Regions from separate parts of the Streptomyces changanensis genome, predicted to be linked through region 1. Evidence: riboswitches for the same ligand, from Rfam matches in the RefSeq annotation. Region 1 holds a riboswitch; each other region holds the start of a gene.
What was found. A riboswitch is a leader RNA that binds a small molecule or an ion and turns the genes downstream of it on or off. The one in region 1 is predicted to bind cyclic di-AMP.
Positions count from the first base shown of each region.

Region 1 (7,244 bases):
AGGAGTTCGCCGCGGAGCTGGAGCGCTGCGGCGCGACGCTCGACGCGCACGCCGACCACCCGGGCGTGCGGGTCTCGCTGGAGGTGCCGGCCTCCCGGCTGCACAAGGCCCTCGGGCTGCTCGCCGAGGCGCTGCGGGCCCCCGCCTTCGTCGACGGCGAGGTCGAGCGCCTCGTGCGGAACCGGCTCGACGAAATCCCGCACGAGACGGCCAATCCGGCGCGCCGCGCCGCCAAGCAGCTCTCCGCCGAGCTGTTCCCGGCCACCTCGCGCATGTCCCGCCCCCGTCAGGGCTCCGAGGACACCGTCGCCCGGATCGACGCCGCGGCCGTGCGCGCCTTCTACGAGGCCCACGTCCGTCCCGCGTCGGCGACGGCGGTCGTCGTCGGCGACCTGACCGGGATCGACCTGGACGCCGTCCTCGCCGACACGCTCGGCGCGTGGACGGGCGACGCGCCCCGGGAGCGCGCCGCGTCGGCCGTCACCGCCGACGACACCGGTCGCGTCGTCATCGTGGACCGGCCGGGAGCCGTGCAGACGCAGCTGCTCATCGGCCGCGTCGGCCCCGACCGGCACGACAGCGTGTGGCCGGCCCAGATCGTCGGCACGTACTGCCTGGGCGGCACCCTCACCTCGCGCCTGGACCGCGTCCTGCGCGAGGAGAAGGGCTACACCTACGGCGTGCGGGCCTTCGGCCAGGTCCTGCGGTCGCTGCCGGACGGTTCGGGCGCGGCGATGCTCGCCATCAGCGGCTCGGTGGACACCCCCAACACCGGCCCCGCCCTGGAGGACCTGTGGAAGGTGCTGCGGACCCTCGCGGCCGAGGGGCTGACCGACGCGGAGCGTGACGCCGCCGTGCACAACCTGGTGGGCGTCGCGCCGCTCAAGTACGAGACGGCGGCGTCCGTCGCGGCCACGCTCGCCGACCAGGTGGAGCAGCACCTCCCGGACGACTTCCAGGCCCGGCTGTACCAGCGCTTGGACGCGACGGGCACGGTGGAGGCCACGGCCGCGGTCGTGAGCGCCTTCCCGCAGGACCGCCTCGTCACCGTGCTCGTGGGTGACGCCGCGCGGATCAAGGCGCCGGTGGAGGCGCTCGGCATCGGTGAAGTCACCGTCGTCGCCGGCTGATTGACACCCGGTCCGGAGCCGCGGCGCGCGGAACCTCGGGTTCCCGCCGGCCCCGGCACTCGGAGGGGCACACGGAGCCCCGGCGTCCCCAGGGATGCCGGGGCTCCTCCCTTCCTCGGCCGGGTGTCCGTTTTGTGGGCAAGGTGGGGTGTCTGCACTGTGGCGTGCGCTACAAAAAACCGTGTCCGTTTGGTTATTGGAAGATCAGCCACTTAGCGTCTTAGTCGCTGTCCGCCCGCATGATCCGCCGCACCCGCGGCATCGGGCAGCGATCGCCGAATCCCCGTCAGGCGCGAGCCTGGGGAACCGGGGACCCACCGTCCCCTGGGGTGAATCGGACGCCTTCGCCACCGCGCGGAGGGGCCCGTAGGAGACCTTCCTGCTCCGAACCCGTCAGCTAACCCGGTAGGCGAGAGGGAAGGAAAGGACACATCCACTTCATGGCGTTCACCCGTGCCGCCGGGAAGCACCGCGCCCCCAGCCGTCTGAGCCGCAAGAGCGCCCACGCCGCCGGCGTCGCCGCACTCGCCACCTCCGGCGTCATCGGAACCCTCGCGTCCCCGGCCTTCGCCGCCGAGGCCGACCGGACCGCGGCCCCGGAGGACGCCGGGCTCACCACCGCCATCGCCGACTACGAACTGGCCGACGAGGTCGCGGACCAGGCGTCGGCGCAGGAGCTGGCCGCCGAGGTCGCCGAGCGCCAGGCGGAGGCCGAGATGGCCGCCAAGCGCAACGCCGAGGCCCGCGCCGAGGCGGCCCGCAAGGCCGAGGCCCGCGCCGAGGCCGCCCGCGAGGCGCAGGAGCGCGCCGACCGCGAGGCCGAGCGCAAGCGTCTGAACAGCTTCACGCTGCCCGTCGCCGGCTCGTACGTCTCCACCGCCTACCAGTCGGGCGGCGCGCTGTGGTCCTCCGGCAGCCACTCCGGTGTCGACTTCCACGCCGCCTACGGCTCCACCGTCGTCTCCGTGGGCCTCGGCACCGTCGTCGAGGCCGGCTGGGGCGGCGCCTACGGCAACAACGTCGTCATCCGCATGAACGACGGCACCTACACCCAGTACGGCCACCTCGCCTCGGTCAGCGTCTCCGTCGGCCAGAGCGTCGCGCCGGGCCAGCAGATCGGCGTCTCCGGTTCCACCGGCAACTCCACGGGCCCGCACCTCCACTTCGAGGCCCGCACGAGCGCCGAGTACGGCTCCGACATCGACCCGGTGTCCTACCTCCGGGCCCGCGGCGTCAACGTCTGACCCGCCACCCGCTCACGGAGGCCCCCGCTCGCCGACGAGCCGGGGCCTCCGCACCATTGTGGCCCCCAGGGGTGTCCCGCCGAACAGGTCGGCGGGACACCCTCCCGCGCGCCCGCGCACGTCCAAAAAAGCACCATGAATTCCGGCCCGGCATCGGAAAATCGGTGTGCTTGCCATAGAGTCACCGCAACAGCGTCGAACTCCTGGGTGTCGCGCGGATTAAACGGTGGGCGGAGCGGTTCGGAGGTTCGGTATGCGCATTCCCGCGCATTCGGTGTGCACGGCGATCCGGGCGGACATCGTCTCCGGGGCGCTGCCGCGCGGCAGCCGCCTGACGGAGGAGCAGCTCGCCCGCCGCTACGGCGTCTCCCGCGTACCGGTCCGCGAGGCATTGCGCACGCTGGAGTCCGAGGGCTTCGTCACCTCCCGCCGTCACGTCGGCGCCTGCGTCGCCGAGCCCTCCGAGCAGGAGGCCGCCGACCTCCTGGAGATGCGCGCGCTGCTGGAGCCGCTGGGCGCCGCCCGTGCCGCCCAGCGGCGCACCGACGCCCACCTGAAGGTGCTGCGCGGCCTCGTCCGGCTCGGCCAGGAGGGGGCCCGCCGCGGCCCCGGTGAGGACCTGCGGGCGCTCGGGGGCTGGTTCCACGAGACGCTCGCCCAGGCGTCGGCGAGCCCCGGCCTCACCTCGCTGCTCACCCAGCTGCGCCACAAGATCGCCTGGATGTACGTGGTGGACGAGCCCGCCCACCCGACGGACGCCTGGGCCGAACACGGCGCCATCGTCGACGCCGTCGCCCGCGGCGACGCCGAGCGCGCCCGGGCGCTCACCGCGCAGCACGCCGAACGCTGGCGCGGCTCCCACCGGCTGCGCCGCGCGAACGGTGTGAGGGGTTCGCAACCTCCCGTAAACACGGCCGGCGCACGGCATTAACAGCGGCCTCGTATACAAAAAGGGCGAGCGCGGCCCGAATCTTTTCGCCTCCGCCGGGCGCCCGGAATGGGGGCGGCTGCGGAACGCGGTGCGGGAAATGGTGGCGGGGATGCGCGACGACGCGACGCCGGCATGTCGTAATGCGTCGACGGCCGGGAATTCATCCGGGGAAAGCGCCCGTCCGCCCTGGTAATCCCTCTCGCGCCGGGAATTCCCCTCCGGCTGCCCGCGCGCCCGCCCCGGCAACGAGAAGAGCCGCACCCCCCGACCAGGGGGTGCGGCTCCGTGTTCCGTGGTGCTGCCGGGGGACCGTCAGACGGTCTCGGGCAGCTCCTCCATGCCTTCGGCGACCAGCTTCGCCAGGCGGTCCAGCGCCGCCTCCGCGTCCGCGCCCTCGGCGTCGGAGGCGAGCACGACCTCCTCGCCGCCCTGCGCGCCGAGACCCAGCACGGCGAGCATCGACGCGGCGTTGACCGGGGTGCCGCCGGCCTTGGCGATCGTCACGGGGACGCCCGACGCCGTGGCGGCACGGACGAAGATGGAGGCGGGGCGGGCGTGCAGGCCCTCGGCCCAACCCACGTTGACGCGGCGCTCAGCCATGGTGTTGCCCTTCACGTGCTAGTGGTTGTCTAGACCAGTCTCCCATATGCGGAAGAGTGGTGGAACCCGGCTCGACGTGCCTGCCGACCCCCTCCCGCACCACGCCGCGCGCCGTACCCTTGGCCCATGCTGAACCCGTCCGATCAGTCGGCGCACGCCTATCCAGACCACTGGGAAGCAGACGTGGTGCTGCGCGACGGCGGCACCGCGCGGATCAGACCGATCACCACGGACGACGCCGAACGCCTGGTCAGCTTCTACGAGCAGGTCTCGGACGAGTCGAAGTACTACCGGTTCTTCGCACCCTACCCCCGCCTCTCCGCCAAGGACGTGCGGCATTTCACCCACCACGACTACGTGGACCGGGTGGGGCTGGCCGCCACGATCGGCGGCGAGTTCATCGCGACCGTCCGCTACGACCGCATCGACGAGCACGGCCACCCCGCCACCGCTCCGGCCGCCGACGCCGAGGTCGCCTTCCTCGTCCAGGACGCGCACCAGGGCCGGGGCGTCGCCTCCGCCCTCCTCGAACACATCGCCGCCGTCGCCCGCGAGCGCGGCATCCACCGGTTCGCCGCCGAGGTCCTGCCCGCCAACACCAAAATGATCAAGGTGTTCACGGACGCCGGGTACACCCAGAAGCGCAGCTTCGAGGACGGCGCCGTCCGCCTCCACCTCGACCTGGAGCCCACCGACCGCTCCCTCGCCGTCCAGCGCGCCCGCGAGCAGCGCGCCGAGGCACGGTCCGTGCAGCGCCTCCTCGCCCCCGGCTCGGTCGCCGTCGTGGGCGCGGGCCGCACCCCCGGCGGCGTCGGCCGGACCGTCCTGCGCAACCTCGTCGGTGCCGGCTTCACCGGTCGCGCGTACGCCGTGAACAGCGCCCTCCCCGAGGGGCCCGCCACGCTGGAGGGCGTCCCCGCGCACCGCTCCGTCCGCGACATCGGCGAGCCGGTCGACCTCGCGGTCGTCGCCGTGCCCGCCGAACGGGTCCCGGAGGCCGTCGCCGACTGCGGCGAGCACGGCGTGCGCGGTCTGGTCGTCCTCTCCGCCGGTTACGCCGAGAGCGGCCCCGCGGGCCGGGAGCGCCAGCGCGCCCTGGTACGGCAGGCCCGCTCGTACGGCATGCGGGTCATCGGCCCCAACGCCTTCGGCGTCATCAACACCGCGGACGGCGCCCGGCTCAACGCCTCCCTCGCCCCCCAGCTCCCGGCCGCCGGCCGCATCGGCCTGTTCACCCAGTCGGGCGCGATCGGCATCGCGCTCCTCGCGGGGCTGCACCGGCGCGGCGCCGGCGTGTCGTCGTTCGTCTCCTCCGGCAACCGGGCGGACGTCTCCGGCAACGACATCCTCCAGTACTGGTACGAGGACCCCGACACCGACGTGGTCCTGCTCTATCTGGAGTCGATCGGCAACCCGCGCAAGTTCACCCGGCTGGCCCGCCGGACCGCCGCCGTCAAGCCGGTCGTCGTCGTCAAGGGCGCCCGGCACAGCGGCAGCGCGCCGCCCGGCCACGCCGTGCCCGTCACCCGCATCCCGCACGCCACGGTGTCGGCCCTGCTCCGGCAGGCCGGGGTGATTCGCGTCGACACCGTCACGGAACTGGTCGACGCGGGGCTGCTCCTCGCCGGGCAGCCGCTTCCCGCGGGCCCGCGGGTCGCGATCCTCGGCAACTCGGAGTCGCTCGGCCTCCTCACCTACGACGCCTGCCTCACCGAGGGGCTGCGGCCGCTGCCGCCCCGGGACCTGACCACCGCGGCCACCCCGGACGACTTCCGTACGGCGCTCGCCGCGGCGCTGCACGACGACGCCTGTGACGCGGTCGTCGTCACCGCCATCCCGTCGGTCGGCCCGCACGGCGGCATCGACACGTCCGGCGAGGGGGAGGTGCTGGCCGCGGCACTGCGGGCGGCCCGCGCCGCGGCGCCGGCGAAGCCGGTCGTCGTGGTCCACGTGGAGCTGGGCGCGCTGGCGGACGCCCTCGCCGCCGCCACGAGCACCGCCCCCGCCCCGGAACACCCCACCGGCACGACGCCCCCACCCACCCCGCCGGCCCCCGCCGCCACCCGGGCACACACCCAGCCCACCGCCACCCCGCCCACCGGCACCGCCGCCCCGCCCACCGGCACCACACCTCCCGCCACCCCCGGCCACATCCCCGCCTACCCCGCAGCCGAACGCGCCGTCCGCGCCCTCGCCGAAGCCGTCCGGTACGCCGAGTGGCGCCGCAAGGTCGCCGACCCCGGCCGGGTCCCCGAGTACGAGGGGATCGACGAGACCGGGGCAGCCGCGCGGATCCAGGACCTCCTGGACACGCCGGAGGCGGGAGAGCGGGGTGTCACGCTCACACCGGACGACGCCCACCGGCTGCTCGGCCGCTACGGCATCGCCGTGCGGCCCGCCCTCCCCGCGCCCGACCCCGACACCGCCGTGCGGGCCGCCGCCCGGCTCGGCTACCCCGTCGCGCTGAAGACCACCGCGCCGCACCTGCGCCACCGCCCCGACCTCGGCGGCGTACGCCTGGACCTCGCCACCGAGGAGCAGCTGCGCGCCGCGTACACCGAGCTGACGGATGCCCTGGGCAAGCCCACCGAGCTCCAGCCGGTCGTCCAGGCCATGGTCCCGCGCGGCGTGGACACCGTCGTGCGCGCCGCGATCGACCCCGGCGTCGGCGCCGTGCTCTCCTTCGGCCTCGCCGGAGCCCCCTCCGAGCTCCTCGGGGACACCGCCCACCGTCTCGTCCCGGCCACCGACCGCGACGTCGCCGAGCAGATCCGCTCCATCCGGACCGCCCCGCTCCTCTTCGGCTGGCGCGGCTCCGCCCCCGTCGACACCGCCGCCCTGGAGGAGCTGCTGCTGCGCGTGTCGCGGCTGGTGGACGACCACCCCGAGGTGGTCGCCGTCGCCCTGGAACCGGTCGTCGTCGCCCCCCGCGGCCTCGCCGTCCTCGGCGCGACCGTCCGGCTCGCCCCACCACCCGCCCGCACCGACATCGGCCCCCGCCGGCTCCCCAGCTACTAGGCACTCCTCGCGGGGACGCCTCCGCGACCGTCACCGGGTGCCCGTACGCCCCTTAGGATGGAGTCCATGGCGAAGACCGGTACGACGACCCAGGGGCTGCGCGCGGCCATCGAGCGCAGCGGCTACTACCCGGCCCTCGTGGCCGAGGCGGTGGAGGCCGCCATCGGCGGCGAGCCGATCTCGTCGTACCTCGTCCACCAGGAGACCACCTTCGACGCGAACGAGGTGCGGCGCCACGTCACCGTCCTCGTCCTCACGTCGACGCGCTTCATCGTGAGCCACACCGACGAGCAGAACGCCGACACCAGCTCCCCGACGCCG
Region 1 is NZ_CP102332.1:5,107,043-5,114,286, forward strand. It holds gene NRO40_RS22610 (M16 family metallopeptidase) at 1-1,130, shown strand, start outside; cyclic di-AMP (ydaO/yuaA leader) riboswitch at 1,394-1,557, shown strand; gene NRO40_RS22615 (M23 family metallopeptidase) at 1,571-2,374, shown strand; gene NRO40_RS22620 (GntR family transcriptional regulator) at 2,628-3,305, shown strand; gene NRO40_RS22625 (HPr family phosphocarrier protein) at 3,618-3,905, opposite strand; gene NRO40_RS22630 (bifunctional acetate--CoA ligase family protein/GNAT family N-acetyltransferase) at 4,032-6,923, shown strand; gene NRO40_RS22635 (DUF5998 family protein) at 6,990-7,244, shown strand, end outside.

Region 2 (7,244 bases), 1.3 Mb from region 1:
CGCCGGTCAGCAGCCGCGACCCGAGGTCCCGGCACCGCCGCCGGGACGCCGACGAGCGCAGGATCGACGCCCCCGGTGCGCACGGCTCCACGAGCCGGTCCGACGCGCGACGCTTCCGGTGTGGCCGCGTCGCGGCTCGAGGACGACGCGGTCGCGGCATACCCGCCGGGGGAGCGGAGGGCGGACCGGGAGGCGATCCGCCGACTGTCGGAGGGGGTGCTCGCGCCCGCCGGCGCTCCACTCCGCACTGCCGCGCCCGACGCTGGTGAGCGGGGACCCCGCCCATCAGCGCCCGACGCTGGTGAGCGGGGACCCCGCCCATCTCCACCCCGCCCGCCGACGGCTCGGACGTGCGGGCGCGGATCGTCCGCCGCCAGGCCGGCGGCAGTCGGCCGCGAGTCCTCGACCGACCGGCGTTCCCCCGACCGCCATCGCCGGTCCGGACGCCCGGGGCACGCGCCCCTCGGGGGTGGGCGCCCGGCAGGGGCGCCGTACCGGGTGTACGGCCGATCGGGTGGGCGCGCCCGGGCCCCGGCCGCCGGGCGCGCGGGAGCGGGGGCCCGACGGGGCTACGCTCACCGGCGACTCGGGAGGTCACATGGTCGACAGGGTGATCGGGCGCGCGGCCCGTGCCGGTGTGCTGGTTCTGGTGTGTGTCGGGGGAGCGGCCGCCTGCGGTTCGTCCGCCGAGCCGGGGGACCCGCCGGCGTCGCCGTCGAGCAGCCTCCTGCCCGAGTCGCCGACCGCCACGCCGCCGGGTACGCCGTCGTCGCCGTACGCGAGCCGGACGGGCCACTACCAGGTGCCCCAGGTGCCGCAACCGCCCACTGACCGGGGCGCGACGACGACGGACCCCGGGGTCGCGCCCACCCAGACGATCGTCAGCCCCGATCCGAAGACCCCCGGGCCCAAGACCCCCGGTCCCGAGAGCCCCGGCGTCGAAGTCCCGCCCGACGCCCCGTGAGCGGGGCCCCGGCGGAGCAACCCCTCGCCAAGGGCCGGGCGGGCGGCGGCGACACGTCGGGCACCGCGCTCGTCAAGGCCCTCGTGGCGCAGGCGTCGCTCGTCGCGGCCCTCATGTTCTACCTCGGCGCGATCTACACGGGACGCTTCTACGGGTACTTCCACCTGGGGCCCGCGTCCCTCGACTTCGCCTTCTCCCACCTGGCGCTGCAGAGCCTGCACCTGCTCCGCCTGGAGGTCCTGACCGTCGGCGCGGTCCTGGTGGTGGTCCTGTTGTTCGCGCGGGCCGGAGCTCGCGAGCGGCCGCCGGTCAGGGCCGCCGCGACGGTCCTCGCGTGGCTGGCGCGCCTCCACCTGGTGTTCGCGGTCGCCGGTCTGGTGCTGCTGGTCCTGTGGCAGCGGATCCAGCCCTACGGCTGGGTCGCGCCGCTCACCCTCGCCGTGGGCCTCCTGCTGGGGCAGAGCCCGACCGTGCGGGGCGGACGCCCGGAGGGCCTGTGGGGCAGGGCCGTACCGGTCTTCGCCGCGCTGCTCCTGCTGTTCTGGACCCTCACGCTCGTGGCCGGGCACCTCGGTGAGCGGGACGCCCGGGACCGTGCGCGCACCGTGCGCCGGTGGCCCGCCGTCGTCGTCCTGAGCACCCAGCGGCTGGCCATCGCCTCACCGGCGGTCACCTACCAGCACCTCGGCGCCGACCTCCCGCACCGCCACCGCTACACGGGACTGCGCCTCCTCCTCGAACGCGCGGGCCGCTACTACGTCGTGCCCCTGGACTGGCAGCGCAGGACGGATCCGATCTACGTCCTGAAGGAGAGCGAGAACACCTGGATCGCTCTCATGCCCGGAGTACAGCCCTCACGCTGAACCCGATCGGAGGCGGGAGGGATCCGCTCCCGGGGCACGGAAGCGTACGGAGGCGCACGCGCCGGGCGTTCCGGTACGGGGCGTTCCGATGCGGGGCGTTCCGATGCGACCGGCCCCGGGCCGCGTCCCGTGCCGGGGAGCGACGGACCGGCTGGAATCGAACGAGGTCGGGGGCGCACGTGGGTGACCGGTATTCACCCGTGCATCGAGACCCAGATCGCAGGCTGCGGCGACGCCGCGCGGACGGCCGCAATCGGAAGGGGTGATTCCGCCGCGAATCTCCCTGTTCACAGGGGGTTTCAGGCCACCTCGCCCCGCCCGGAAACACCCGGAATGTCAGGAAGGTGTGCGCGGTGAGGAGTCTCACAAAAAGCCGAATCTGTTCGAACTTTCGGCTCGACATGGGTCAAGATCCGTGACGACGACAAGCCCTCGCCGCCGTGGCGGGGCGGTCCGGGCGGACGCCGAGTCCTGCCGCTGCCCGGATGACTGAGTCGACGGTATGTGAATCGGCAGGAGTGGAGGACCCAGCAGTACGGGACGTGTGCACCACGGCCGTCCCTTGGGGTGAAGCCGCGTCAGCGGCCGGGCAACTTCGCCAGCCCGAACCCGACAGGTCATCCTTCGCAGGCGGATGACGAAGGGTTGCGCATGACCGCGCAGATGAATGTCCCGTCCGTGCTGTCCCGGACCGGTACGGTCTCGGCTCTCACCATCGCCGCAGTCTGCGGCTCGCTCCTGGCCCCCGGTGTCGCCCCGCAAGCGGAGGCCGCGGCTCCCGCGCCCGCCGTCAAGGCGCTCAACGTGGCGGCCTCGAAGAAGGGCTCCCCGTACAAGTACGGCGCCGTCGGCCCGAAGCGGTTCGACTGCTCCGGGCTCACGCTCTACGCCTACAAGCAGGCCGGCAAGACGCTGCCGCGCACCGCGCAGCAGCAGTACAACAAGACCCGGCACATCTCGGCCGCCGGCCGCCAGAAGGGCGACCTGGTGTTCTTCCACTCCGGTGGGCGGGTCTACCACGTCGGCATCTACGCCGGCAGCAACAAGATCTGGCACTCCCCGAAGGCCGGTTCGGTGGTGAAGCAGGAGCGGATCTGGTCCAAGGCGGTCTACTACGGCCGCGTGCGCTGACGGACACCGTCGGCGCGGGGTGCCGGGACGGCGACGCGTCCCGGCACCCCTGCCGTGCCCGCCGCGCGGGGGCCGCTCAGTCGAGGACGACGCAGGCGGCGGCCGGCACCTCCAGGGCGCCCGCCAGGTGTGGCGTCCCGGTCTGCGGGTCCACGTCGAACCACGTCACGTCGCCGGACCACTCGTTGGCCACGTACAGCCGGCGGCCCGGGGCGTCGAGCACCACGTCGCGCGGCCAGACGCCGCCGCAGCCCACGCTCCCCGTGACGCGGGGCTTCTCCGCCCCGTCCTCCAGGGAGAGCGTGAGCAGCCTGTCGCTGCCGCGCACCGCCACCCACAGGAAGCGCCCGTCCGCCGCGACGCTGACGACCGACGGGTGCAGCCGGCCGCCCTCCGGAGCCGGGTCGGTGTCCACGGCGACTTCCGCGAGTGGCTCCAGCACTCCTGACGCACTGTCCCACCGGCACACCGTCAGCTGCGGTGTCAGCTCGTGCAGGACGTAGACGACCTCGCCGTCCGGGTGGAAGGCGAGGTGCCGCGGCCCCGAACCCGCCCGCAGCGCCGTCTCCCCGTGCACCCGCAGCCCGCCGGTGTCCGGGTCGGGCGCGCAGACCCGCACCGAGTCCGTGCCCAGGTCCACACCGAGCACCCACCGGCCGCCCGGGACCCCGACGACCTGATGGGCGTGCGGCGCCTCCTGCCGGCCCGGGTCCGGGCCGGAGCCGTGGTGCGCGAGGACCACGGGCGGCCCGTCGACGGCGCCGTCGGACGCGAGCGGCAGGCTGCTCACACTCCCGGAGGCGTAGTTCGCGGTCAGCAGTCTGCCGCCGGTGAGCCCCAGGTGGGTCGGCGCGGCGCCGCCCACCCCGACCGGCGGGCCGAGCGGGGTGAGCCGCGGCCCGTCGGCCCGGAAGGCGGTCACCGCGCCCGGGTCCGTCTCGCTCACCGCGTACAGCACCCCGGCCCGCCGGTCGAGGGCGAGCCACGCCGGGTTCGGCGCGGTGTCGACCACCGCGACCGGGGTCAGCGCCCCGTCCGCGGGGTCCACGGCCGCGACGGTGATGCCGCGGCCACCCCCCGAGGTGTACGAACCGATGTACGCCCACCGCCCGGAGCCCCGCCCACCACCCGGCCCCGCGCCTGGCGCGTCGTGCGCGCCCCCGCCCGGCGCGCCCCCCGCCCCGCCGCCCGTACCGCCGCCCGCGTGTGCCGCCGCTGCGTCGCTGCCCACGGTGTCCCCTTTCCTCGGTGTCCTCGGTGTCCTCGGTGTCCTCGGTGTCCTCGGCTGTCCCCCGCTGCCCTTGCTCACGCCGTCCCGGCCGTCCTCGTGGCCGTCCGGAGCCCATCGTCACCCGGACGACGCCGTCGCCGCGCGCCGGAACCCTCTTCCGGGCGGTACGGGGACGGCGCGGGAACGGCGACCCGCGCGGGGTGCGGAGGTGGCACGGCCGGGGCGATGATGGACGTACCGGAGGACCCGCGCGGCCGCGAACGCTCACCCCCCGGGGGGCACAACGGAGCGCCGCCATGACCACGCACAAGGTCGGCCGTGACATCACCGTCCTCGGGGACTCGCTCCCCGTCCCCGGGATGGGCTTCCTCACCGTCAACGCCTTCGTCCTGCACGCCCGCGAGCCCGTGGTCGTCGACACCGGGCTCGGCCTCCCGGACCGTGACTTCCTCACCCGGCTGGGCTCCGTGATGGATCCGGTCGACGTGCGCTGGATCTGGCTCACCCACCCCGACCGCGACCACACCGGCGGGCTCTTCGACCTGCTGGAAGCCGCCCCCGACGCGCGCGTCATCACCACGTACATCGGCGCGGGGATCATGTCCACCGAGCGGCCCCTGCCCACGAGCCGCGTCTTCCTGCTGAACCCGGGACAGTCCCTCGACGTCGGCGACCGCACCCTGTACGCCTTCCGGCCGCCGCTCTTCGACAACCCGGCGACCGTCGGCTTCTACGACGACCGCTCCCGCACCTGCTTCAGCTCCGACTGCTTCGGCGGCCCCATGCCGACCTCCGAACTGGCCGACAGCGGGGACGCCGGGGCGCTGGACCCGGACGAGTTGGAGGGGGCGCAGCTGCTGTGGGCGACCGTCGACAGCCCGTGGGTGCACATCGTGGACCGTGACGGGTTCCTGGCCGGCCTCCGGCCGCTGCGCGAGATGGACCCCGAGACCGTGCTGTCCGTGCACCTGCCGCCCGCCGTCGGCATCACCGGGCGGATGCTGGACACCCTTGGCAAGGCACCCGCGGCCGACCCGTTCGTCGGGCCCGACCAGGAGGCGCTGGAGCGGATGCTCGCCGGCTTCGAGCCGGCGCGCCCCCGGGGCGGCGCACCGGCGGCGTGAAGCGGACCGCCCGGCCCGGACGCGGGCGCGGGCGGTCGGGCGGCGCGGTCAGCCGGCCACGAGCTCCGGGTGGTGGCGACGGGCCACCTCCGGGTGGGCGCGCACCCACCCCTTCAGCTCGTTGCGGCCGTACTCGGCGTGCAGCGGGTTGGCGCCGTCCTGGGCGACGCCCGGCGCGTGCTCCAGGTAGGCGCCGGGAACCGTCTCGATCACCGCGTCCAGGCGGGGGTTGTAGAAGAACGGCACGGAGAACCGCTCCACCGCGCCGGGCGGGCTGACGACCCGGTGGTCCGTCGCCGAGAGGTACCCGTCGGTCGCTATCTCCAGCAGCTCGCCGAGGTTCACGACGAACGCGCCGGGCAGCGGCGGCACGTCCAGGTAGCCGTCGCCGGAGCGCACCTGGAGGCCGCCGACCTCGTCCTGGAGGAGCAGGGTCAGGAAGCCGTAGTCCTTGTGCGCGCCGACGCCCTGGTCCGCCCCGGACGGCGCCGACCCGGGGTACCGGATGAGCTTCGTGTGCAGGTGCGGCCGGTCCGCGAACGCCCCGTCGAAGAAGTCCGCCGGCGCGCCCAGGGCGGTGAGCAGCTCGCGCAGCAGCCGGTGGGCCACCCCGGCGAGCCGGTCCTGCCAGGCGAGGACGGCCGTGCGCAGCTCCGGCAGCGCCGACGGCCACTGGTTGGGGCCCTCCAGCCAGAGGTACGCCGGGTCGTCCGGGCCCACGGGGACGGGCGGGCGCTCGGCGCCGACGTCCAGCTGGTCGCGCCAGTCGGAACGGCCGCCGGTGAGCTCGTGCCCGACGCGGGTGTAACCGCGGAAGTGGGGCGAGTTCAGATTGCTCAGCGCCAGCCGGTCGGCCTCCGGGAGGGCGAAGAACGCCCTGGTCAGCTCCAGCAGGCGGGCCGTCTCTCCGGAGGTGACGCCGTGACCGGTGAGGTGGAGGAAACCGACGTCGCGGGCCGCGGCGAGCAGGTCGCGGTGGAACGCGTCCCGGGTCGCCGGGTCGTTCGCCGCGGACAGGTCGATGACGGGCAGCGAGCGGGTGGTGGCGGCAGTCATGGCCGGCATGGTGGCCTTCCGTTTCGAGTGTGACGAGGCCCCGCTTCCCGATGTTGGCGGGATCGCGGCGTACGGAAGGCGCCGGCGTGGGTGTGCCGGAGAGCGTGCGTCCGCTGCAGGACCGGTAGAGAGGTGGAGAGGGGGGAAGTCAGTCCTGGCGCAGACAGCTCATGGTCGTGACGCGCACGTAGTCCACGTGGCGGCGCATCACGAGAAGAGTCACCCGCACAGCGTAGCGCGGGGTGTTCGGGACGATGGGGAGACGTCCGCCACATCGGGGGGCGGTTCCGGCCCCCGATCCGCCGTGTGCCGCAGCGCCGGGCCCCGCCCGGGGGAGGGCCGGGACGGCCGGAAGACGGCGGAGAGGCGGTACGGGACGGCATCCGGCGCACCGGATGGCGCCGCGCGCAGCCGTATGGCGCCGCGCCGCACCGGATGGCACGCCGCTCACCGGACGGCACCGTCACCCCGGGCGCCCCGCGCGCACGGCGCCGCGACGTGTGTCCCGCTCGCGGTACGCCGCCGCCCGCCCCGCCCGGCGCGCGGCGGGCCGCCGGGTGGAGCGCCGCGGGGGCGGCGGCCGGGGCGGGGCGGGCGGCGAGACGCCCCGCGACGGGGTGTCGCGGGGCGTCTCGCCGTCCCGCCCGGAGCGGTGGCTGAGGGGGCGGGGTGCGAACCGGGGGGCCGGGCTCAGCCGATCCCGGGCACCAGGCCCAGGGCCGGCGCCACCGGGGCGACGACCTGGCGGAGCTGACCGAGCTCCTGGATGCCGCCGAGGCCGCCGAACTGCTCCGTGATCCGCGGCACCTGCGAGCGGTACTGGGGATCGATGCCGCTGACCGCGAGGTCGTCGACCTGGCTGAGCAGGGAGGGGC
Region 2 is NZ_CP102332.1:6,446,981-6,454,224, forward strand. It holds gene NRO40_RS28285 (hypothetical protein) at 599-964, shown strand; gene NRO40_RS28290 (hypothetical protein) at 961-1,827, shown strand; cyclic di-AMP (ydaO/yuaA leader) riboswitch at 2,313-2,475, shown strand; gene NRO40_RS28295 (C40 family peptidase) at 2,479-2,958, shown strand; gene NRO40_RS28300 (lactonase family protein) at 3,035-4,054, opposite strand; gene NRO40_RS28305 (MBL fold metallo-hydrolase) at 4,486-5,313, shown strand; gene NRO40_RS28310 (isopenicillin N synthase family dioxygenase) at 5,362-6,369, opposite strand; gene NRO40_RS28315 (hypothetical protein) at 7,060-7,244, opposite strand, start outside.
Region 2: it holds a riboswitch for cyclic di-AMP, as region 1 does, so the genes downstream of both, NRO40_RS28295 (C40 family peptidase) here and NRO40_RS22615 (M23 family metallopeptidase) in region 1, are expected to answer to the same signal.

Region 3 (7,244 bases), 4.6 Mb from region 1:
AACGCACCCCGACCCGGAAGGGAACCCGATGGAGAACGCACCGAGCGCACCGAGCGCACCGAACGCGGCCGGCGAATGGAACCCGCCGGACGTGCCGAGCGAACCGAACCCACCGAGCGAACCGAACCCACCGAGCGCGCCGGACTCGTGGAAGCCGCCGAGGTGGTGGACGTCGCGGAGGTCGCCGACGCGGACGCTCCTCACCGCCGCGCTGGTCATCGCCCTGTCCGGCCTCGGCGTCCGCGCCGCCTCGGCGGCCGACGCCACCGCGGCGCACTGCGCCGGCGCCTCCGGCGCGGCGGCCCCCGCCGCACGGGCCGCGGCGCAGCCGGTCACCGTCTGGCTGGCCGGTGACTCCACCATGGCCAACCCCAACGGCCGTTGCCCCGTCGGCTGGGGCAGCCAGTTCGGCGCCCTGTTCGACAGTGGCGTGACCGTCAGGAACCAGGCGGTGGGCGGCCGCAGCATCCAGACGTGGCTGTACGAGTCGAACGTGAGCGGTACGAAGGGCTCCGACGGCGAGTGCGTCATCACCTCCCCGACGTACTCCGCCCGCTGGCAGGCGATGCTGAACGCGAGCACCGGGATGAAGGCCGGCGACTACCTGTTCATCCAGTTCGGCATCAACGACTCCTCCTCCACCTGCCCGCGGCACGTCGGCCCGGCCCGCTACCAGCAGCTGATGACGATGATGGCGAAGGCCGCCCTCGCCCGGGGCGCCCACCCGGTGCTGCTCACCCCCGTCGCCGCCCTCACCTGCTCCGGCAGCACGGCGACCAGGAACCGCGGCTTCGTCGAGCAGACCCACGCCGCGGGGACCGCCGCCCGGGCGCCGGTCGTCGACCTGCAGACGCTGAGCGTCTCGCTCTACAACAGCCTGCGCTTCTGCCCCCACAACGGCGACTACGGATCGGGACCCGTAGGGGCCTTCTTCTGCGACGACCGCACCCACTTCGACACCCACGGCGCCCAGCAGGTGGCCAGGCTCGTCGCCGGTGACGTGCGCCGGCAGAACCTCCCGCTCGCCGCGCGCCTCAGGTAGCGGGACACGGCCCGGCGGGGCCAGATCCGGCCCCCCTGCCCGTCGCCGACCCCTGCCCGTCGCCGCCCAGCAGGCCGCGACGGGCAGGGGGACACGTGCGTCACCCACAGGGAAATGTCGTTTTTGTGCACTCCAGAGATGTTTCGTCCCATCGGGATCGGTGAGCCGGACGGGGAAGCCCCGATGAGGAAGCAGGAGGGTCCACATGATCACCCGAGAGCAGATCCCGAGCGTGCTCGACCATCCCGTCTACGACCCCGACGGGAGCAAGATCGGCGAAGCCAGGCACGTCTTCCTCGACGACGCCACCGGCCGCCCGGAGTGGGTCAGCGTCAAGACCGGAATGTTCGGCACCAGTGAGTCCTTCGTGCCGGTCAAGGACGCCGCCGTGGTCGGTGACCACTTGGAGGTGCCCTACGACAAGAGCAAGGTCAAGAACGCGCCCAACGTGGACGTCGACGCGGGCGGGCACCTGTCCGAGGACGAGGAGCACCGGCTGTACGAGCACTACGGCATCGCGTGGGACGAGTCGTGGGAGCAGGCCAACCGGTCCGGTGAGGGAGGCTGGGCCCGCTCCGAAACCGACAGGGGGACCAGGCCGGCCGCGACGGACCGCGGTGGTGACGACGCGATGACCCGCTCCGAGGAGCGGCTGCACGTCGGCACCGAGAGGCAGGAAGTGGGCCGGGCCCGCCTGCGCAAGTACGTGGTCACGGAGGAGGTCCAGAAGACCGTGCCCGTGCGGCACGAGGAGGTCCGCGTCGAACGCGAGCCGATCACCGACGCGAACCGCGACGCCGCGCTGTCCGGCCCCGAGATCACCGAGGCCGAGCACGAAGTCACCCTGCACGCCGAGCGCCCCGTCGTCGAGACCGAGGCCGTCCCGGTGGAGCGGGTGCGCCTGGAGACCGACGAACACGTCGAGGAAGAGGAAGTCCGCGGCCAGGTCCGCAAGGAGCACATCGAGACCGATGCGCCCGACCGGCGGCGCGACGACCGTTGACCACGAGCGTTCCGTAGGCCGAGGGCGAGACCCGGTCGCCCCGGCACCCACCGGAGTCCTCCCGCAGGGAGCATCGCCCGTCGCACGAGGAGAAGCACATGGCCAAGGTCGAGCAACCGCTCACCGACGACAGCATCAAGGTCCGCCAGCTCAGCCACTACCAGTTCAGCTGGGTCGCCGGCGACCCCGCCGCTCCCGGTACCTTCACCCTCCAGCTCGTCCTGGACGAGGGGGCCTGGGAAGAGGTGCTGACCGTGGACGCCGCCGACGCCGACGTCCTGCAGGACCTGCTGTCGAACACCGGAACCGTCCACTACGACGTCGCCCGTCGCACCCTGATGTTCGGCGTCACCCGCGTCGGCGGCTGAACAGGGGCCGGCGGCGGCGTCGTCGCGGGCACCACGAGCAGGGCGGCCGCGTACCACGACCGGAGCGCGGTCGCCCCGCTCCACCCGCCCTCGGGCCACGGATCGACCCTGGGACGCGTTCGACGTACTGCTCGGCCCCGGTGCGAGGGCGCGCGGGCCCGCCGGTGGGACGGGAGGACCCCGTTCCGCCGGCGGGCCCGCGCGTCGGCGTGCCGGGGCCGGCCGCGCACCGGCCGGAGGTACCCCGCCCGGCGCCCGGGCCGCCACCTGTCGGCCCGTGGCGTCGGCGACCACGTCGGCCGTGCGGGTGTGGACGCCCGCCCGCCCCCGGGCGTCGATGGCGTCCTGGTCGTCGTGGCGGGCGTGGGTGCGGGCGACCTTCGCGACGACCGACGTGATGCGCAGGTCCGGCCGCGGGCTGCCGGACAGCAGGGTCGGCGTCCGGGTCGGCGCGCCGGCCGTGGCGGCGTGGCCGCTGCGCTGGTCGGGGTGCGCGGGGGTTTCGAGGAGCGGCTGCCGGCCGGGGGCGGGCTCGGTGCGCGGGCTGCCGTCGGTCGCCGCCTCGTGGAGGGGGCGGTGACGGGTCGCCAGGAGCCGTGGCGGAGTCCCGCGTCCCAGGCGGCGATGACGGTGTCGGCCTGCACGGTGTTGACGGCGGCGTGCGGGCGGGCGGTGTCCACCAGGTCGAGGCGCGGCGGGCGGCGCGGTCGGCCAGGGCGCCCTGGAGGTCGAGCTTGGTGGAGAACGGCGCGGTGGAGGTCTGCTCCGGGGTGTGCCGTGAACCGGTCCTCGAGCCGAAGGCCTCCACCTCCGCGGGGTCGGCGGCGTGGCGGGCGGAGGACAGCCCGGGAGGCGGTCCCGGGCGGAAGCGCTCGGGGCGGTCCGTGAGCAGGGGGCGGAGCCGGCCCAGCCGCGCGCCCGCGAAGGGCGCGCGTTGTGGACGTCGGCCGGGACGAGGGCCCGAGCACATCCTCGGACGCGTACCCCCCCCTGGCCGGCGGTCTCCGCGGTGGTGCGCGCCCAGTCGACGACGGGGCGGGCCGACGCGGGCGCGGCGGCGCGGGTGGATTCCGGCGCCGCCGCAGAGGGCGTGGTCGTGACCGCCGGCGCCGTGAGGCCCGGAAGCACCGCCCAGGTCGCCCACACCCGACGGTGAGCCATGAGAAATGCCGATTTCTGTACGATCCATCCCTTTGTCGGCTGTTTCCGATCGATTCAGCCTGGAACGCCCGTCGGGGCGGCGCAACCGCTCGGCGCTCCCCGGACCCGCCCGGGCGGCGCTCACCTCAACGGCTGGGACGCGCGGTCATGTCCGTTTCGTTGATGTCCGTGTTTATTGTGGGCCTTTAGGGGGAGAGGAGCGAATTAGCCGAGCTTTAGGGCGGATTGTGCCGCCCGGTCGCGGCCGGCGCGTCCCGTGACGTCCGTCACGCGGGGAACCGCCCGTCATTCCCGGACGGCCTGCGGTGTCAAGGAATTCACGCGAAATGGTCTTGGGAATTGATCACCCGCGGGAATTCCGGGCCTTGTTCCCGCCGACCGCCGTCGTCTACGGTCACCGCATTCCGGAGGGAACGCCGAATCCTGCCGCCTTCCGGACTCCGCACCCACTCACGCACGGCAGGAGCGGGGGAACCAGGTAAGTCGCCGGTCCGGTCCCCGGAGCGGCTCGGGGTGGAGTGGTGGCCGCGGCCACCGCCGGACATCTCCCGTCCGAACCCGACAGCTCACCTCGCAGGCGCCGGAGAGGAACGCCCCCATGCCCGCACAGGGTAAGCACCGCCGTCCCAGGAACAACCGCCTCGTCCGTACCCTCGCCGTCGCGAGCGCCGGTGGAGCCGCTCTCGCCCTGCCCCTGGCCGGCGCCGCGACCGCTTCGGCGGCGCCCGTCACGACGCAGCTCGTCACCGCGGCGCAGGTCACGGCCGCGCCGGCCGCCGCCGTGACCGCGGCCAAGCCCACGACGTACTCCGTGGCCGCAGGCGACACGCTCTTCCGCATCGCCGCCGACCACGCGGTCACCGGCGGGTGGAAGAAGCTGTTCCAGGACAACCGCCCGGTCATCGGTGACGACCCGTCACACATCCGGCCCGGCATGAAGCTCACGCTCGGCGCGAAGGCCGCAGAGCGCCCCGCGCCGGCCCGCGCCGACCGTTCCCAGGCCCGCCCGGCCGTGGCCCCCGTGCAGACGAAGACGTACACCGACGACCTCGACGGCTGGATCAGGGAATCCCTGGACGTCCTGGCGCGGCACGGAATTCCCGGCACCTACGAGGGAATTCACCGGAACATCATGCGTGAATCCTCGGGAAATCCGCTCGCGATCAACAACTGGGACTCCAACGCGGCCGCCGGAACGCCTTCCAAGGGCCTTCTCCAGGTCATCGACCCGACCTTCACCGCGTACCACGTGCCCGGCACGCCGCTGGACCCGTACCACCCGGTCGCCAACATCACCGCCGCGTGCAACTACGCGGCCGACCGGTACGGCTCCATCGACAACGTCAACGGCCCGTACTGACCGTCCCTCCGGGGCAGGTCCCCGAGCCCTGCCCCGGAGCCGGCGACGCGGTGAGGTCGGACGCGTCCGCGGACCAGCCCCGGCCGTCCAGATTGCCGCAGTGATTCACCGGCCGGTGCTCCGGCCGCTGTACGACGTTGCCGACGCCGAACAGGAGACCGCCCGTACCCGGGGCGTCCGCACCTGTGCCGTCCGAGCCGGGGAGGCCCCTCCCCGGAAGCTCCGTACCGGAGGCGTCCGTACCGCGGGGGTCCGTGTGGGCGCTGATCGTGCCGCGGTCGTCCGTGCCCCGGTCGTCCGTGTCGGTGACGGCCGCGACGGCGGCCGCGGCGGCACCCGCGGTCACCGCGAGCGCGCAGACCAGGGCCGGGACGGCGAGCGGGATGCTTCCACGCAGGGGGACCCCCTTCGAGGAGACGGTGTCCCGGCCCTGTGCGCGCCACCGCCCCGGCCACGCGCCCATTGCTCCGTCCGGCGGCGCGGTACCCGTCCCACCCGCCGGGCCGACGGGCGCGTACCGGGGCGGCCCCCGGTCAGGCGTAGAGGGCCGGGCGGTCGGCGAGCGCCACCTCCACACGTCCCCCGCCGACCTGCGCGCGCACCCCCGCCTCGCACACGGCCGCCGCCGCGTACCCGTCCCAGCAGCTCGGCCCGGTGACCTCACCGCGCCGCGTGGCGTCCACCCAGGCCCGCACCTGGCGGTCGTACGCGTCCTCGAACCGCTCCTCGAACCCCGCCGCGACCCGGCCGCCCCAGCGGCCCGCCGTGTTGAGGAGCATGCCGTGCGCGTCGCCGATCCGCGCCGTACCGCTCTCGCACACGGCCTCGGCCTGCACCTGGTACCCGAAACGGCAGTTGAGGTAGACCTCCACGTCGGCCAGGGCGCCGCCGTCCGTCTCGAACACCACGAACTGCGGGTCGGCGAGCCCCTCCGGGGCGTTGCCCGACGCCCTCGGGCGCAGCACCGTGACCGCCGCGACCTCCTGGCCCAGCAGCCAGCGCGTCACGTCCACCTCGTGCACCACCGAGTCCTCGACGAGCATCGCGTCGGTGAACCCGGGCGGTGAGGCGGCGTTGCGGTGCCGGTGGTGCAGCATCAGCGGACGCCCCAGCCCGCCCTCGTCCAGCAGGGCCTTCAGCCCGAGGTACTCCGCGTCGTACCGCCGCATGAAGCCCACCTGGACCAGCCGCCGCCCGAGCCGCTCCTCGGCGCGCACCACCCGCAGCGCCGCCGCCGCGTCCGGGGTGAGGGGCTTCTCGCACAGCACCGGAAGCCCGTACTCCAGCGCCGTGAGCAGCGCCGCCTCGTGCGCCGGGCCGGGGGAGGCGACGACGACGGCGTCGACGCCCGGCGCTGCCATCGCGGCGGCCGGGTCGGTGTGCACCGAGCAGCCGTCCACGCCCGCGGCGACCGCCGCGGCCCGCCCGGCGTCCACGTCCGCGACGGCGGCCACCCGCGCCCCGGGGATCACCCGGTCGATGCGGCGGACGTGGTCGGCGCCCATCCGGCCGGTGCCGACGACGGCGACGCCGAGCGTCCCGCGCTGGGTCATGGTCCAGGGTTCCTTCCGGGTCGGCGGGGGGCGCCGTCAGGCGCCGCAGGAGCGCAGGAACCGCCGTGTCCGCACGGCGATGGGCAGCGGCTTGTCCGGTGGGCACGGGTACATGTCCTGCTCCACGATGGCGAACAGGTCCACGCCCAGGCGCTGCGCCGCCGCCAGGACCGGGGGGAGGGCGGGCACCCCCGACGGCGGTTCGCACATCACGCCGCGCCGCACGGCCGGCCCGAAGGCGACGCCGTTCGCCACGACGTCGGCGAGGACGGCCGGATCGACCTGCTTGAGGTGCAGGTAGCCGATGCGCTCGCCGTACGTCTCGATCAGCTTGACGCTGTCACCGCCGCAGTAGGCGTAGTGCCCGGTGTCCAGGCACAGGTCCACCAGCCCCGGGTCCGTGGCGTCGAGGAACCGCTCGACGTGCTCCTCGGTGTCGAGGTGCGTGTCGGCGTGCGGGTGGACGACGATCCGCAGGCCGTACCGGTACCGCACCTCGTGGGCGAGCCGCTCCGTGCCGCGCGCGAGGTGCGTCCACTGCTCGGCGGTCAGCTCGGGCGGCTCGACGAGCGCCGCCGTGCGGTCGTCCCGCCAGAACGACGGGATGACCACCAGGTGCCCGGCCCCCACCGCCCGCGCGAGCGCCGCCACCTGACGGACGTGCGCCCAGGTGGCGTCCCAGACGGCGGGCCCGTGGTGCAGCGAGGTGAAGACCGTGCCGGCCGAGACCCGCAGGCCGCGCCGGGCCGTCTCGTCG
Region 3 is NZ_CP102332.1:494,803-502,046, reverse strand. It holds gene NRO40_RS02170 (SGNH/GDSL hydrolase family protein) at 29-1,042, shown strand; gene NRO40_RS02165 (DUF2382 domain-containing protein) at 1,248-2,045, shown strand; gene NRO40_RS02160 (hypothetical protein) at 2,144-2,413, shown strand; gene NRO40_RS02155 (hypothetical protein) at 2,691-2,993, shown strand; cyclic di-AMP (ydaO/yuaA leader) riboswitch at 4,012-4,167, shown strand; gene NRO40_RS02150 (transglycosylase SLT domain-containing protein) at 4,173-4,934, shown strand; gene NRO40_RS02145 (hypothetical protein) at 4,918-5,397, opposite strand; gene NRO40_RS02140 (Gfo/Idh/MocA family protein) at 5,468-6,487, opposite strand; gene NRO40_RS02135 (sugar phosphate isomerase/epimerase family protein) at 6,524-7,244, opposite strand, start outside.
Region 3: it holds a riboswitch for cyclic di-AMP, as region 1 does, so the genes downstream of both, NRO40_RS02150 (transglycosylase SLT domain-containing protein) here and NRO40_RS22615 (M23 family metallopeptidase) in region 1, are expected to answer to the same signal.

Region 4 (7,244 bases), 1.9 Mb from region 1:
ACGCCGTGCGGCGGCTGCTGCCCGCCGTGGACGCCGCGGACCTGCGGCCGGCGCCGGCGGGGGTGCGGGCCCAGGCGGTGCTGCGGGACGGCACGCTCGTCGACGACTTCCTCATCCGGCGCGGCCCCCGCACGGTCCACGTGCTGAACGCCCCGTCGCCCGCGGCGACGGCGTCCCTGCCGATCGGGCGGGAGGTCGCCCGGCGGGCGCTGGCGCTCGTCGAGGGGTAGGGGCGACGCGTCGAGGGGCAGGGGGGGTCGGTGCGGGTTCGTAGAATCGAAGGCACTGTGTCCGAGAAGACCGCGTCGAGCACGCCCCCCACGCCCCCCGCCCCCGAGACCCCGCAGGTGCCCGCCCCGGCGCGCCGCGGCAGCCGAATGTTCGCCGACGGCAGCGGGCCCGCCCCCGACCCGGCCGGGTCGCACTTCGAGCGGCGCATCCGCAGCTTCCAGCCCCGCCGCAGCCGCGTCACCACCGGTCAGGCCGACGCGCTGCGCCGCCTGTGGCCCGCCTGGGGCCTGGACATCGACGGTCAGCGCGTCCTGGACCTGGACGAGCTGTTCGGCGGCCTCCCCGTGGTGCTGGAGATCGGCTTCGGCATGGGCGAGGCGACCGCCCGGATGGCCGCCGCCGACCCGTCGACCGGCATCCTCGCCGTGGACGTCCACACGCCCGGCCAGGGCAACCTCCTCGGCCTCGCCGAGCGGCAGGGGCTGACGAACGTCCGCGTCGCCAACGGCGACGCGATCATCCTGCTGCGCGAGATGCTGCCGCCCGCCGCGCTCGCCGGCGTCCGCGTGTACTTCCCGGACCCGTGGCCGAAGAAGCGCCACCACAAGCGGCGGCTGATCCAGCCGGAGTTCCTGAGCCTCCTCGCGCCCCGCATGGCGCCCGGTGCCGTGCTGCACTGCGCGACGGACTGGGAGCCGTACGCGGAGCAGATGCTGGAGGTGCTCACCGCCCACCCCGACTTCGAGAACACCGCCCCCGACGGCGGGTACGCGCCCCGGCCCGACTTCCGGCCGCTGACCCGGTTCGAGGGGCAGGGCCTGGACAAGGGCCACGTCGTGCACGACCTCCTCTTCGCCCGCGTCCCGACCGCCCGCCCGGCCTGACGGCCACGGTCGCCCGCCCCACCTGACGGCCCTACCTGACCGCTCAGCCTGACCGCCCCACCTGACCGCTCCGGCGGACGCCCGCGGCGTAGCCCCCACGACCGGACGCGCCCGCGACGGGACGGTCGCAGGGCGCCCCGGCGGGGCGGCCCCAGCAGGCTCGCGGCGAGACCGCTCCGGTGGGAGGGTCGCAGCGAGGCCCCCGCGGCGGGTCGTCCGCAGCGTGGGTCCCACGTCCGGACGCCCGCGGCGTGGCACCCCCGGCGGGACGGCCGCAGGGCGGCAGGGGCCCACGCCGGGCGCCCGGTCCGACGGCCGCAGGGCGCCCGGGGCGGGCCGCGACGGCAGGGGGCCAGCCGGCCGTCCGGCCCGCCGGGCCCGGCCCGACCGTCCACAGACGGTCGCGGAGTGTCGGCGGGGCCGTCTAGGGTCGGCCGGGTGTCCCAGACGCCCGCGCACCGCCCCGCACCGCCGCACACCCGGCCGGCCGGCCCCGCCCAGCCGGCCATCCCGACGTACCACCCACGGCCGTCCTTCGACGCCGTACCGGACCGGGCGCGCTGGCGGTACAAGCCCCGGCGCGCGTTCTGGCGCAGCAGGGCGGTGCGCGCCTCCGCCGTGATCCTCGTGCTCGCCCTGTGCGCCCTGGTGATCCTGGCCCTGGTGCGCGAGCAGACGGGCACGACGGGCTTCCTGGTGGGCCTCGGGCTGGCGCTGCTGCCGGTTCCGCTGCTGATGGCGGCGTTCCGCTGGCTGGACCGGGTGGAGCCGGGTCCGTGGAGGAACCTGCTGTTCTCGTTCGCCTGGGGGGCGTTCGCCGCGGCCCTCGTCGCGATCGTCGCCAACACCTTCGCGACCCGGTGGATAGCCACCGCGACCGCCGACCCGACATCGGCCGACACGCTCGGTGCGACCGTCGTCGCCCCCGTCGTGGAGGAGAGCGCCAAGGCCGCCGCGATCCTGCTGGTCTTCCTCTTCCGCAGACGTGACTTCACGGGCCTGGTCGACGGGGTGGTGATCGCCGGGTTCACGGCGACCGGCTTCGCCTTCACGGAGAACATCCTCTACCTGGGCAGCGCCTTCGGCGAGGACCAGGAGTTCGGCACCTCCGGCATCGGGTCGGTGACGGCGGCGACGTTCTTCGTACGGGTGGTGATGTCGCCGTTCGCGCATCCGCTGTTCACGGTGCTGACCGGCATCGGGTTCGGGATCGCCGCGATGACGGCCCGCCGCCGCAGAATGGCGCGGGTGGTGCTGCCGGTGCTGGGGCTGGCCCTGGCGATGGGCGTGCACGCGCTGTGGAACGGCTCGACGACGTTCGGCCCGTGGGGGTTCGTCGCCGTGTACGGGGCGTTCATGCTGCCGGCGCTCGGGCTGCTGACGTGGCTCGCGGTCTGGACCCGCCAGCGGGAGCTGCGCACCATAGCCGCCGAGCTGCCGGCGTACGCGGCGGCCGGCTGGCTCACCGCGGACGAGCCGCTCGCGCTGTCCTCGATGCGGGCGCGGTCCCTGGCGCGGGACTACGCGGCCCGCGCGTACGGCCCGGCGGCGGCCCGGTCGGTGGGCGAGTACGAGGCGTTCGCGACGACGCTGGCGTTCCTGCGCCACCGGGCGCGGCGGGGCGCGGCGGACCGGGACTTCACCGCGCGCGAGCAGGAGCTGCTGCACCACATGTGGCAGCGGAAGGCGACGGCCGGCCCGGCGCTGACGTTCGCCGCCCGCGCGACCGGCCGCGTGTGGACCCCGCCGCCGCACCGCGACTACGCGGGGTACAACCCGTACCGGTACTGAGCGCGGGCGGGGCGAGCCGGGCCGGACGGGCCTTGCATGACGGGGCGGGACCGGCCGGGCGGGGAAGACCGGCAGCCCTGGCGTCGGGGGGTGTGCCGCCAAGGCTGCCGGGATCGATGGACCGCCGGACGTCAGGCGGGCGGTGCGCACGCCGTACCGCCCGTACCGTCGGTCGGTACGCCACGTCGGACCGCCCGTACCGCCCTACCGCCCGTACCGTCGGTCGGGACGCGCACCCGGCGGGCCGCCGCCTCGAGCGGGCCGCCGCCTCGAGCGGGCCGCCGCCTCGAGCGGGCCGCCGCCTCGAGCGGGCCGCCGCCTCGAGCGGGGACGGGGTCAGACGGTGAGGCCCTTGCCGCGGAGCCAGGCCAGCGGGTCGATGCCGCCGCCGGAGGGCGTGTGGACCTCCAGGTGCAGGTGCGGCCCGGTGACGTTGCCCGTGGCGCCGACGCGGCCGATGGTCTCGCCGGTGCCGACGCTCTGCCCGGCGCTGACGGTCATCGAGGAGAGGTGGCAGTACCAGACCTCCGTACCGTCCGCGAGCTCCAGGACGACCCGGTAGCCGTACGCGCCGGACCAGCCGGCCGACTTCACGGTGCCGCTGTGGACGGCGTTGGCCGGGGTGCCCGTGGGGGCGGCCAGGTCGAGGCCCGTGTGGTAGCCGGAGGACCACATGGAGCCGGCCTGGCCGTACGTCGAGGTGATCGTGTACGAGGAGGTCGGCAGGGCGTAGCTCGCGGCGAGCTTGGCCAGGCGCTCGGCCTCCGCCTTGGCGGCGGCCGCGGCCTCGGCGCGCTCGCGCTTCTCCTGCTCGGCCTTCGCCTCGGCCTTCGCCTTGGCCTGGGCGGTGGCCTGCTGGGCGGCGGCCTCGGCGGCGGCCTTCTCGGCGGCCGCCTTCTCCGCGGCGGCCCGGGATTCGGCGTCGGCGGCCGCCTGCTGCTGCTCGGCCTGCTGGAGGATGCGGGCGCGCAGGGCCTCGCCCGCGTCGGAACCGCCCTGCGCCTCCTGGCCACCGGGCGAGGCCGACGACAGCGTGGCGAGGGGCGCGAGGTCGGCGGCGGCGACGTCCTGCGGGTCGGCGGCGGCCTCGGCGGCGGCGCCGGCGTCCGTGGTGTCGTCGGCGATCAGGGCGCCGACGCCGGGCAGCGAGGAAGCGTCCGGGAGGCCGACGTCCGGGAGGGATATGGCGACCCGGGGCTTGTCCTGAGCGGTGGCCATGCCGCCCGCGCCGACGGCGGCGATGACGCCGACGCCGAGGACGGTGGAGCTGCGGGCGAGGCCGCCGCGCTGCTTGACGACGCGGTGGCGGCCGCGGACCGGACGGACGGAGTCCTCGGTGGGGTTCCACTCGACGTCGGCCGCGGGGGCGGCGGTGCCGGCGAAGCCCTGTCCGACCGGCTGGCCGGTGGTGTCGTACGCGCCGAAGGGGGCTTCGGGGGCAGGCCTGTTGGACGCCACGGGGGCGCTCTCCTTTCCTTCCTTCTCGCCTACCGGGTTAGCTGACGGGTTCGGAGCAGGAAGGTCTCCTACGGGCCGGAATGCAGCCCGATTCACCCCAGGTGTGGTGGGTCCCCGGTTCCCTCGCGGGATTCGGCGCATGCGCACGGTGCCGCCTCTGCGACGGCTGGTACGACCGCGCTGCGTTATCGAACGTTAATAGACGCACGGGTCGTATTCCAAGCCGTTGCCGGGTATTCGTGAGGGCCGACGACAGGCACCAAGTCCCCTATAGGCAGACATTTCCCGGCGAATTGACACCGCGTCAAGGGGTTCGAGACCCCTCCGACCGACCACGACTTTCTGACGGTTTGTCAATTGTTATCGCCGAGAGCTGTCCTCCCCTCACGGAGCGTGCCCGTCGGGGCGGGCGACCGCGAGCAGTGCCATGTCGTCGTCCGCCCCGCCGCCCGTGTACCGCCGCACGTCGTCGACCAGCCCGTCCAGCAGCTCCCCCGGCGCCGGGAAGGTCCGCCCCTCCAGCCAGGCGGCCGGGTCGTAGAACATGCCCGCCGCGTCCCGCGCCTCGGTGAGGCCGTCCGTGTGGAAGAGCAGTGTCGCCCCCGGCGGGAACGGCGCCGTGTACGCGCGGTCCGGCCAGGTGCCCAGCTCCCCCATGCCCAGCGGCAGCGCCGGCTCCGGCGGCTCCAGCACGGCCACGCGGCCGTCCGCACCCAACAGCAGCGGTTCGGGGTGGCCCCGGTTCACCACCCGTACCGTCCCGTCGCCGCGCGGGACCTCGGCGAGCACCGCCGTCGTGAACCCCTCCACCGCGTCCAGGCCGTCCCGCCGGGTCCCCTCCCGGGCGAGCGCCCGCTCCAGCCGCTGCGCCACCGCCTCCAGCGAGCTCTCCTGCTCGGCGGCCTCGCGGAACGCCCCGATGACGATCGCCACGGCCTCCACCGCGCCCAGGCCCTTGCCCCGCACGTCCCCCACGACGAGCCGGACCCCGTACGGGGTGTCCTGCACGGCGAACAGGTCCCCGCCGATGGACGCGTCGGCCTGCGCGGCCTCGTAACGCGCGGCCACCCGCAGTCCGCCGATGCGTTCGGCGGGCACCGGCAGCACCGCCCGCTGCGCCGTCTCCGCGATCACCCGCGCCGAGGCGAGCCGCTCGCCGCTGCGCCGTACGAGCCGGTTGATGAGCAGGGCGAGCCCGCCGACGGTGACCACGGTCAGCAGCTCGGTCAGCGTGGGAACCCGGGGGAAGGGCTTCTCGACCAGGTGCGGCGCGATCACGGCCAGGACGGCGCACAGCGCGACGACGAGGGTCGCGCGCCGGGTGTAGAGGGGTGCGGCGATGAGCGGCGCGGCGACGAAGAAGGGGACGCCCGTGAAGGGCGGCGGGGTCGCGATGTCGTACGCCACGCCCCCGACGAGCAGCAGCCCGGGAAGCCCCCGCACGATCCGCCGGACCACCCCACCGGTCTCGGCCCGACCTGACTCGACCTGACCGGCCTCGACCCGATCCCGCTCGGCACGGCCGTGGCCGTGGGGCACCGGGCCGGCACCGCCGCCGTGGGGCACCGGGGCACCGCGGCCACCCCGGCCGGCGGCGCCGTCGCGCGCGTCGTCACCGGCCCGCTCGTCGCCGCCCTCGCCGTACTCCGCTCGCTGCCCCACCACCCCAGGCTGGCCGCAGCCGCCCTCCCCGGCGACCCGCGGTCGGCCGACCGGGCGAGGCGGCGGCCACATCCCGGGAGCCGCGCCATCGACCGCCCGACCGGCCATCCGACCATCCGACCATCCGGCCGACCGTCCGCCGACCGACGTCGCCCGGCCGCTGTTCGACCGCCCGACAGCCCGACCGGGAAAACGCCGAAGGCCCGGTGCTGTAAGCACCGGGCCTTCGGTTTCAGTAGCGGGGACAGGATTTGAACCTGCGACCTCTGGGTTATGAGCCCAGCGAGCTACCGAGCTGCTCCACCCCGCGTCGTTGAACACAACCTTACGCCATCCCGGGGGGTGCCGTTGACCATTTCGCGCCTTCAGCGCCAGAAAGCTGAAGAAATTCCCGGTTCGCCGGCGACGAGGCCCCCGACAGCGGGCCATCACCGGCCCCGGAGCGGGTCCGGAACGGCCTCGAAAGGGAGCGCGGCGCCCCCGGACGCACGAATGCCCCGGCCGGAAGGAACCGGCCGGGGCACCAGACCCCGTGACGAGCCGCGGAGGCTCGCGACTGGTAGGCCCTGTGGGACTCGAACCCACAACCAACGGATTAAAAGTCCGCTGCTCTGCCAATTGAGCTAAGGGCCCTCGACGGGTCATCCCCGAGCATAGCCCGCCGGGACCGGTGAGCCGATCGGGTATCGGCACAACACCCTCGTACGGCCCGTCCCGGAACCGGGACGGGCCCGTACGCGGCACACGAGGTGTCGCGTACGGGCCCGTCGGGCGCCCTACGGGGCGTCAGCCGTTGCGCTTCCAGCGGGGCTTGTCGTCGCGGCGCCCGAAGGAGGAGCCGGAGCCGGAGCCGGTGTTCGAGCCGCCGCGGTGGTCGTCACGGCGACCGTACGGGCGCTCGTGGCCGCCGGAGCGGAAGCCGCCGCCCGCGGGGCGGTCGTCCCGACGGTCGCGGTTGAACGGACGGTCGCTGCCGCGGTGACCGCCGGTGGGGCGGTCGTCACGACGGTCGTCGCGGCGGAAGCCACCGGCCGGGCGGTCGTTGTCACGACGGAAGCCACCGGACGCCGGACGGTCGTTGTCACGGCGGAAACCACCCGAGGCCGGACGGTCGTTGTCACGGCGGAAGCCACCGGACGCCGGACGGTCGTTGTCCCGGCGGAAACCACCCGAGGCCGGACGGTCGTTGTCCCGACGGAAACCGCCGCGGTCGTTGTC
Region 4 is NZ_CP102332.1:3,186,097-3,193,340, forward strand. It holds gene lhgO (L-2-hydroxyglutarate oxidase) at 1-230, shown strand, start outside; gene trmB (tRNA (guanosine(46)-N7)-methyltransferase TrmB) at 288-1,115, shown strand; gene NRO40_RS14040 (PrsW family intramembrane metalloprotease) at 1,554-2,906, shown strand; gene NRO40_RS14045 (M23 family metallopeptidase) at 3,243-4,364, opposite strand; cyclic di-AMP (ydaO/yuaA leader) riboswitch at 4,376-4,512, opposite strand; gene NRO40_RS14050 (PP2C family protein-serine/threonine phosphatase) at 4,749-6,026, opposite strand; tRNA gene NRO40_RS14055 (tRNA-Met) at 6,263-6,336, opposite strand; tRNA gene NRO40_RS14060 (tRNA-Lys) at 6,584-6,659, opposite strand; gene NRO40_RS14065 (DEAD/DEAH box helicase) at 6,813-7,244, opposite strand, start outside.
Region 4: it holds a riboswitch for cyclic di-AMP, as region 1 does, so the genes downstream of both, NRO40_RS14045 (M23 family metallopeptidase) here and NRO40_RS22615 (M23 family metallopeptidase) in region 1, are expected to answer to the same signal.